Regions from separate parts of the Kitasatospora sp. NPDC096128 genome, predicted to be linked through region 2. Evidence: riboswitches for the same ligand, from Rfam matches in the RefSeq annotation. Region 2 holds a riboswitch; the other holds the start of a gene.
What was found. A riboswitch is a leader RNA that binds a small molecule or an ion and turns the genes downstream of it on or off. The one in region 2 is predicted to bind cobalamin.
Positions count from the first base shown of each region.

Region 1: it holds a riboswitch for cobalamin, as region 2 does, so the genes downstream of both, nicT (Nickel transporter NicT) here and ABTY61_RS22105 (cobalamin biosynthesis protein) in region 2, are expected to answer to the same signal.

Region 1 is NZ_JBEOSP010000037.1:78,068-82,236, reverse strand. It holds gene ABTY61_RS32195 (hypothetical protein) at 1-1,075, opposite strand, end outside; gene ABTY61_RS32190 (ArsR/SmtB family transcription factor) at 1,163-1,558, opposite strand; cobalamin riboswitch at 1,640-1,833, shown strand; gene nicT (Nickel transporter NicT) at 1,866-2,984, shown strand; gene ABTY61_RS32180 (hypothetical protein) at 2,994-3,134, opposite strand; gene ABTY61_RS32175 (type B 50S ribosomal protein L31) at 3,185-3,433, opposite strand; gene rpmG (50S ribosomal protein L33) at 3,459-3,623, opposite strand; gene rpmB (50S ribosomal protein L28) at 3,757-3,993, shown strand; gene rpsN (30S ribosomal protein S14) at 3,993-4,169, shown strand, end outside.
Region 2 is NZ_JBEOSP010000019.1:89,607-93,775, reverse strand. It holds gene ABTY61_RS22115 (alpha/beta hydrolase family protein) at 1-267, opposite strand, end outside; gene ABTY61_RS22110 (helix-turn-helix domain-containing protein) at 694-1,386, opposite strand; cobalamin riboswitch at 1,582-1,709, shown strand; gene ABTY61_RS22105 (cobalamin biosynthesis protein) at 1,818-2,774, shown strand; gene ABTY61_RS22100 (cobyric acid synthase) at 2,874-4,169, shown strand, end outside.

The DNA.
Region 1 (4,169 bases), on a different contig from region 2:
CGAGCGAGCGGTCGGTGATGTCGGTCAGGTCGGTGCGGTCGTCCGAGGCCTGGGTCAGGGCGAGTTCGAGCTGGGCGGCGAGGTCGCCGTCGGGGTCGAGCAGGGGTGCGGTCTGGCCGAAGGCGTAGCCGGGGGAGCGCGGGTCGAGTTCGGCGGCGCCGGTGGCGACGATCATCGTGGGGTGTTTCAGGGCGGCGCCGTAGACGGAGACCGAGCCGTGGTCGCCGATCAGGACATCGGCGGCGACCAGCGCGGCCTGCCAGCCCTGGTGGGGCGGGACGAGGCGCAGGCCCATCCGCAGGGCGTCGTCGAGCAGGGCCACGGGGTTGTGCCGGCTCCAGATGTTCGGGTGCAGCACGACGGCCACCGTGTACTCGTCGGCGGGCAGTTGGCGGACCAGTCGCTGCGGCAGGTCATGGTGGCGGCCGAATAACGAGTGCTCGCTCCAGGTGGAGTCGACGACGACGAGCCGGCGGCCGTCGACGGCGCCGAGCGCGGCGCGGTAGCCGTCGCGGGAGCGTCGGCTGCGCAGCATCCGGTCGAAGCACGGGTCGCCGACGACCCGGGCGACGTCCAGCGCCTCGGGACAGGAGGCCCTGAGCCGGTCCAGCTGCTCGGGGTGGGAGAGGCCGAGGACGTCGACGAACACCCGTCCGCGGTGGGTGAGTTCGTTGCGCGAGAGGCCGGCGGAGCTGACCGCGTCGCCGGTGGACTCGGTGACCAGGCGGTTGTAGCCGGCGCCGTGCGGGAGGACGACCAGACGGGCGTCCAGCCGGTGCATGGAGGCGTGGACGGCACAGGAGACCGCCAGGTCGAAGCGGCGGAGGACGGCGTCCTCCCAGTCCAGCACGGTGTAGCCGGGCAGGCCGCGGAGGTAGTCGTCCAGGGCACGGTCGGCGAAGGCGGAGCCGGGGTTGACGGTGAAGTAGTGCTCGATGCCGTCGGGGTCGAGCAGGGCGAGGACGTCCAGGACCCGGGTCGCCGAGGTGAGGGTGCGGGCGACCGCCAGCACGCGGGCCTTGACCGGGCGGGTGTTCCAGCGGTCGGCGGGCCAGACGTGGGGGTGGGACGGCACATCGTGATCGTACTCATCCGGCTGCGCCCGTGGCGCGGTTTGCCGAGTGTCGGTCAGTCCGTCGTCGGGGCCGGTCCGCTGCCGTGGTCAGCCCGCCGCCGCGGTCGGCTCCTCGTGGGGCTCCTCGTGCTCGGCGGCGGCGCACTCGTCGAGGAGGGGGCGCAGGGCGTCGTCCACGAGCCGGTAGCGCACCACGCGTCCGTCCTTGTCCCCGGTGACCACGCCGGCCGTGCGGAGCAGCCGCAGTGCCTGGGAGACGGCGGGGTCGCGCATGCCGGTGGCGACCGCCAGGTCGCTGACGGCGAGCGGGCCGGCCCGGTGCAGGGCGAGCAGCAGGGCGAGCCGTCCGGGGTCGGCGAGCAGGGAGAACCGCTCGGCCCAGGAGCGGACGTGGACGGTGTCCCCGATGGCGGCGATGGCCTCGCAGACCCGGTGCCCGTCGATGGTGCGGTGGCCCGCGCGGTCGGCCGGTACGAGATGCATGCGGACATTCTGGCAGCTCACGACCTGTGATCCTGGACACCTGCACAGGTGCGCAACCTTGCGAGGGTGGTGCCCTGCCCCTACGGTGTTCCCCGCCGTGGTGCTCGGGAATACCGGTGACGGACCCTCAACGGGTCCTGTTCCGGAGCGGCCCTCGCCACTGTGATCGGGGGAGAGAAGTCCGGACCCACATGCCACTGGGCGCTTCGTGCGCTTGGGAAGGCGGGCCCGGAAGCCCCGTAAGCCAGGAGACCGGCCACGGCATCTCACGAAGTCATTCCACGAGGTGCTGGAGCGTGATCCGAAGATGACCCTGCCCGAAACCGCCGCGCCCGCCGAGGCCGGCGCCGCCCCCTCCGTACTGCCCACCTTCCGGTGGAAGCGCGAGGACACCGTCCGTACCGCCGGGCTGATGGGGGTGATCCTGGCCATGCACGTGGTGGCCTTCGGGACCCTCTTCTTCCTGGTGGCGCCCCACAACTACGCCGTCGGCACCCAGGTCTTCGGGGTGGGCCTGGGCATCACCGCCTACACCCTCGGCATGCGGCACGCCTTCGACGCCGACCACATCGCGGTGATCGACAACACCACCCGCAAGCTGATGGCGGACGGCAAGCGGCCGGTCTCGGTCGGCTTCTGGTTCGCCCTCGGCCACTCCTCGATGGTGGTCATCATGGCCGCCCTGGTGGCGGGCGGCGCCCAGCTGGCGAACACGCTGATGGATGACGACTCGGCCACCCACAAGTGGCTCGGGGTGGTCGGCACCACGGCCTCCGGCGCCTTCCTGTACCTGATCGGCGCGCTCAACCTGGCAGCGCTGCTCGGCATCCTCAAGGTGTTCCGCTCGATGCGGGCCGGGCGGTACGACGAGGCGGAGCTGGAGGAGCACCTCAACTCCCGGGGCTTCATGGCCCGGATCCTGAACCGGGCGACCCGCTCGATCACCCGGCCCGGGCAGATGTTCCCGGTCGGCATGGTGCTGGGCCTGGGCTTCGACACCGCGACCGAGGTCACCCTGATGGTGATGGCCGGTTCGGGCGCGGCGGCCGGGCTGCCCTGGTACGCGATCATCTGCCTGCCGCTGCTGTTCGCGGCCGGAATGAGCCTGTTCGACACCCTGGACGGGACGTTCATGAACTTCGCGTACCAGTGGGCCTTCTCCAACCCGGTGCGCAAGGTGTACTACAACCTGACCATCACTGGGTTGTCGATCGCGGTGGCCTTCATCATCGGCACCATCGAGCTGGTCGGCGTGCTGCACGAGAAGCTCGACCTGACCGACCCGGTGACCGGGTTCATCGCGGACATCTCGCTGGACAACGTGGGCTACGCGATCGCCGGGCTGTTCGTGGTGGTGTGGGCGATCGCCATCGCGTACTGGAAGCTGGCGGGCGTCGAGAAGCGCTGGACGCCCGCGAAGCAGTAGCGAACGGGCTCACGCCGCCGCGAGCAGCGGCGTGCCCGCCACGGCGAGCCCGGCGCCGGTGAGCAGCGGAGGTCGGGAGCGCAGCGCGGGCAGCAGGCCGGCGGTGTCGGTGTCGGTGCCGTCGCCGCGCTGAGGGCCTCCTGCGCACACGTGCCGAGAGCGGCGCCCCCTGGGGAAGGGGGCGCCGCTCTCGTGCGCGGTCAGTGCCGGTCGCCGTACCGGCGGCGGAACTGCTCGACCCGGCCGGCGGTGTCGAGCACCCGGGACTGGCCGGTGTAGAAGGGGTGGCTCGCCGAGGAGATCTCGACGTCGATCACCGGGTAGGTGTTGCCGTCCTCCCACTCGACCGTGCGGTCGCTGGTGGCGGTCGACCGGGTCAGGAAGGCGAGGTCGCCGACCTTGTCGCGGAAGACGACCGGGCGGTAGGCGGGGTGGATTCCGGGCTTCATGGCGGGGCTCCTCCTGGGCTGGGTGTCAGCGCTCTTCGCGGAAGTCGACGTGTCGGCCCGCGACCGGGTCGTACTTGCGCAGGACCATCCGGTCCGGGTCGTTCCGGCGGTTCTTGCGGGTCACGTACGTGTAGCCGGTGCCGGCGGTGGAGCGGAGTTTGATCACGGGGCGCAGTTCGCTGCGGGCCATCGGGCGTCCTCCTGGGGCCTCGGGGTGCGGGGTTCGCGGGGCTGGGTCGAAACCGTACATCGAAATGGATGTCATTTTCATCTGGTGTAACGTGACCTCCGTCCTGCCCATTCCCGGACGCCAGGGAGCACCCATGTCCGCCCACTGCCGGCTCACCGGCCGTCGGCCCGGCTTCGGCAACGCGATCTCGCACTCGCACCGCCGCACCCCGCGCCGCTTCGACCCCAACATCCAGCGCAAGCGCTACTGGCTGCCCAGCGAGGGCCGCTATGTCCGGCTCGTACTGAGCGCCAAGGGGATCAAGACCGTCGACACGATCGGCGTCGAGGCCGCCGTCGCCCGCATCCGCGCCCGAGGGGGGAAGGTCTGATGGCCAAGCAGAGCAAGATCGCCAAGAACGAGCAGCGCCGCGTCGTCGTCGCCCGCTACGCCGAGCGCCGGGCCGAACTCAAGCGGATCATCGCCCACCCCGGCACCGCCCCCGCCGAGCGCGCCGCCGCCCAGGCCGAACTCGCCCGACAGCCCCGCGACGCGAGCGCCACCAGG
Region 2 (4,169 bases):
ATGCCCGTTGTCGTCCCACTCGACCGCCCAACGGCCGGGCCGCAGGCTGTCCGGACGGCGGCTGAACGTCACCCGGCCGGCCGCGAGGCTCTGCACCAGCACCGGCCCGGACTCCGGCCCGACACCCCCCGGCCCCATCCCCGGACGGACCATTCGCTCGGAGGCCCGACGGCCCACCACCAGGACGACGGCCCCGGCGGCGGCGGCCGCCACGACGGCTGCGGTTCCCCAACGCATTTCGATCCCCGCTCTGTTCATGCTGTTCATGGACCCGGATGGTGTTCGAGCACCAGTCCACAAGGGGGGTGGCGAGGGGGCCACTGGGCGGGGGCTGTCCGGGGGACCGCTGCGCGGGGGGCTTGGGTGTGGGGGGCTCTCGGGAGGGTGGGTGACGCCGGGGGCGGTTCCGGGGGTGGGCGCTCCGGGGGCTGGATGATTTTCCGACCGCCGACCCTCATCGAGGGGGCTGAGACCGTTGGCGGTCGGAAAATCACCCGTCACGCCCCTCTCCGCACCCACCCCCTCCACCGCCCCCTCCCGCAGCGCGTCCCTCTCGCCTGGGGCGAGGGAGGGGGAGGGGGGTGGTTGGGGTGGGTGGGTTGGTGCGGGTGGGTGGGGCGGGTGGGTGGGGTGGGGCGTTGTGGGCGCGCGGGGGTGGGGCCCGCGTGCCCTGTTGCCTTGGGTGGGGGCCGGTCAGATGGGGATGGCGGAGTGGTGGGTGCTGAGGAGCTGCCAGAAGCGGGGGGTGAGGGGTGGGGTGGGGGTGGTGGGTTGGGTGGTGGTGCCCCAGTGGGAGGGGATGTGGTGTTCCTGGTGGAGGAGGGGGAGGACGGCGGCGAGGTCGGGTTCGGGGACGGGTACCAGGTGGGCGATCGGGCGGAGGTGGGGTTGCCAGCGGCCGGTCACGCATTGGCGGAGGAGACGGTCCAGGGCCTCGCGGCGGCCGGTGGCCTCGACCAGTTCGGTGAGGCGTAGGCCCAGGACTTGGGCGAGGGCGTGGGTCTGGTCCGGGTCGCCGTCCCAGCGGCCGGTGAGTTCGGCCTGGCGGTAGGTGGGCAGGGGGATGCCGACCCGTTCGGCGACGGTCTCCGGGGGGAGCTCCCGGGCGAGGCGGTGGTCGCGCAGGCTGACGGGGTGGCCTGGCATCAGGGAGGCGGCCGGGCACCAGAGGGCGCGGGCCAGGGCGATGAACTCGGCTTCGCCGGGGCGCAGCACGCCGTCCTCCCAGGCCAGGACGTGACCGGGCAGCAGCCGGACGCCGTGTGCGGCCATGCCCTCGGCGACCTGTTCGGGGGTCAACCCGAGGCCGGCCCGGTGGGCGCGGGCGGCCTCCGGCGAGAACGGCACCGGGGTGGGGGCGACGACGGGTGGCTTTCTGCGGCGCATGGCCGAACCGTAGGCGCGGCCGGCGGCGCGGCCCCAGCCGTCGAACGCACGAAGCGGGGGTGCCGGGCCCTTCGTGGCGCTGGGCGATCGCACAGGGCGGGGGCGGGTTCGTCGTGTGACCAACCCCTCCGTGACCTCGGTTGACTCCCGGTTCGGACGCGTGATGGGATCCTGGGGCCAAACGGAGGCATGGAGAGGAAGCCGGTGCGAGTCCGGCGCGGTCCCGCCACTGTCACCGGGGAGCACGTTCGGACATGCCACGGCGGGCCGTCAGGAGCCGCTGGAAGGCCCGGGGGTGCGTCCGACCCGGAAGCCAGGAGACTCTCGCCACCGGTACGTCGATCCAGGGCGCGGACCCTGAGTGAGGACACCCACGCGATGCAGGCTGCCCCGCCCGGTTGGATTCCCAGCTTTTCGTTGTTGTGCGCCCGCTGACCCGGGCCGCCGCCTTCGCGGTGGGCGCCGTCGCGGGCTACGCCGCCGACGCCCGTTTCGCCGATCCGCGCCGCGGCCACCCCGTCGCCCTGTTCGGCAGTGCCGCGGGCCGGCTGGAGCGGCGGCTGTGGCGCGACGGCCGGGCGGCCGGCGCCGGGTACACCGCGCTGTGTGTGGGTGCGGTCGCCGCCGGCGCGCTGGCCCTGGACCGCACGGTCGGGCGCCGTCCGGTGGGCCGGGCCGCGCTGGCCGCAGCGGCGACCTGGACGGTGCTCGGCGGCACCTCGCTGACCAGGGAGGCGCGCACCATCGGCCGCTCGCTCGCCGCAGGTGACCTGGCGGCCGCCCGGGAGCGGCTGCCGCACCTGTGCGGGCGGGATCCGAGCGCGCTGGACGGGCAGCAGATCGCCCGGGCGGTGGTCGAGTCGGTGGCGGAGAACACGGCGGATGCCGTGGTGAACGCACTGGCCTGGGGTGCCCTGGCCGGCACGCCGGGGCTGCTGGCGTTCCGCGCGGTGAACACCCTGGACGCCATGGTGGGCCACCGCTCGCCCCGGTACACCCGGTTCGGCTGGGCCTCGGCCCGGCTGGACGACGTCGCGGGCTGGCCGGGCGCCCGGCTGACGGCCCTGCTGACGGTGGCCGCCGCGCCCGAGCCCGGGACCGCCTGGCGGGTCTGGCGCCGGGACGGCTCCGCGCACCCGAGCCCGAACGCGGGCCAGGCCGAGTCGGCCTTCGCCGGGGCGGTCGGCGTCCGGTTGGGTGGGACGTTGCAGTACGGGGAGCGGGTCGAGCACCGGCCCGTCCTGGGTGCGGAGTTGCGGCCGGTGACGGTGGACGACATCGAGCGGGCCTGCACGCTGTCCCGGCGGGTGGGCGCGCTGGCCTTGGGTACGACGGTCGCGGGGCACGTCCTGCTGCGGATGCTGATGGGGAAGAAGGGGAACGCGTGAGCGAGCGAAGCGAGGTGGGCGCGTGAGCGAGCGCAGCGAGCGAACCATGGGGAGGGGCGCGTTGGGCGAAGCGCCTGCCGAGCGAAGCGAGGTGGGCGCATGAGTACGGCCAACGCACTGCTGGTCGCGGGGACGACCTCGGACGCGGGCAAGAGCGTGGTGACGGCCGGGATCTGCCGTTGGCTGGCCCGCCAGGGCGTGCGGGTGGCGCCGTTCAAGGCGCAGAACATGTCGCTGAACTCCTTCGTCACGGCCGACGGCGCCGAGATCGGCCGCGCCCAGGCGATGCAGGCGCAGGCCGCCCGGGTGGAGCCGGAGGCGGCGATGAACCCGGTGCTGTTGAAGCCGGGCGCGGACGGCCGCAGCCAGGTGGTGCTGCTCGGCAGGCCGGTGGCCGAGGTGGGTGCGCTGGACTACCGGGAGCGCAAGCCCGTCCTGCTGGAGCGTTCCCTGGAGTGCCTGGCGGATCTGCGCGCCCGTTACGACGTGGTGGTGTGCGAGGGGGCCGGCTCGCCCGCCGAGATCAACCTGCGTGACCGGGACATCGCCAACATGGGCCTGGCCACGGCCGCCGCGCTGCCCGTGGTGGTGGTCGGGGACATCGACCGCGGCGGGGTGTTCGCCGCGATGTACGGGACGCTGGCGCTGCTGTCGGCGGAGGACCAGCGGCACGTGGCCGGCTGGTTCGTCAACAAGTTCCGCGGCGATGCCCGGCTGCTGGCGCCCGGGCTGGAGATGCTGCGCGAGCTGACCGGCCGGCCGGTGCTGGGCACGCTGCCGATGCTGCCGGGCCTGTGGCTGGACGCCGAGGACTCGCTGGACCTGTCCACCGTGGTGGACCGGGTGGACGGGCCCGGTCCGCTGGGGGCGGACGTGCTGCGGGTCGCCGTGGTGCGCTTCCCCCGGCTGTCGAACTTCACCGACCTGGACGCGCTGGCCCAGGAGCCGGGCGTGCTGGTGCGCTGGGCGACCCGGCCGGAGGAGCTGGCCGACGCCGACCTGGTGGTGCTGCCCGGCACCCGGGCGACCGTGGCGGACCTCGCCTGGCTGCGCGAGCGCGGCCTGGAGCCGGCGCTGAAGGCGCGGGCGGCGGCCGGGCTGCCGGTCCTCGGGGTGTGCGGCGGCTACCAGATGCTGGCGCGCTCGATCGAGGACGAGGTGGAGTCGAAGGCGGGTGTCGTCGCCGGGCTGGGGCTGCTGCCGACGGATGTGCGGTTCGGCGTCGAGAAGGTGCTGGCGCGGCCGGTCGGCGAGGCGTACGGGCAGCGGGTCGAGGGGTACGAGATCCACCACGGGGTGGTGGCCGTGGACGGGGGCGTTCCGTTCCTGGACGGCTGTCGGGTCGGCTCGGTCTGGGGCACCACCTGGCACGGCGCGTTGGAGAACGACGGCTTC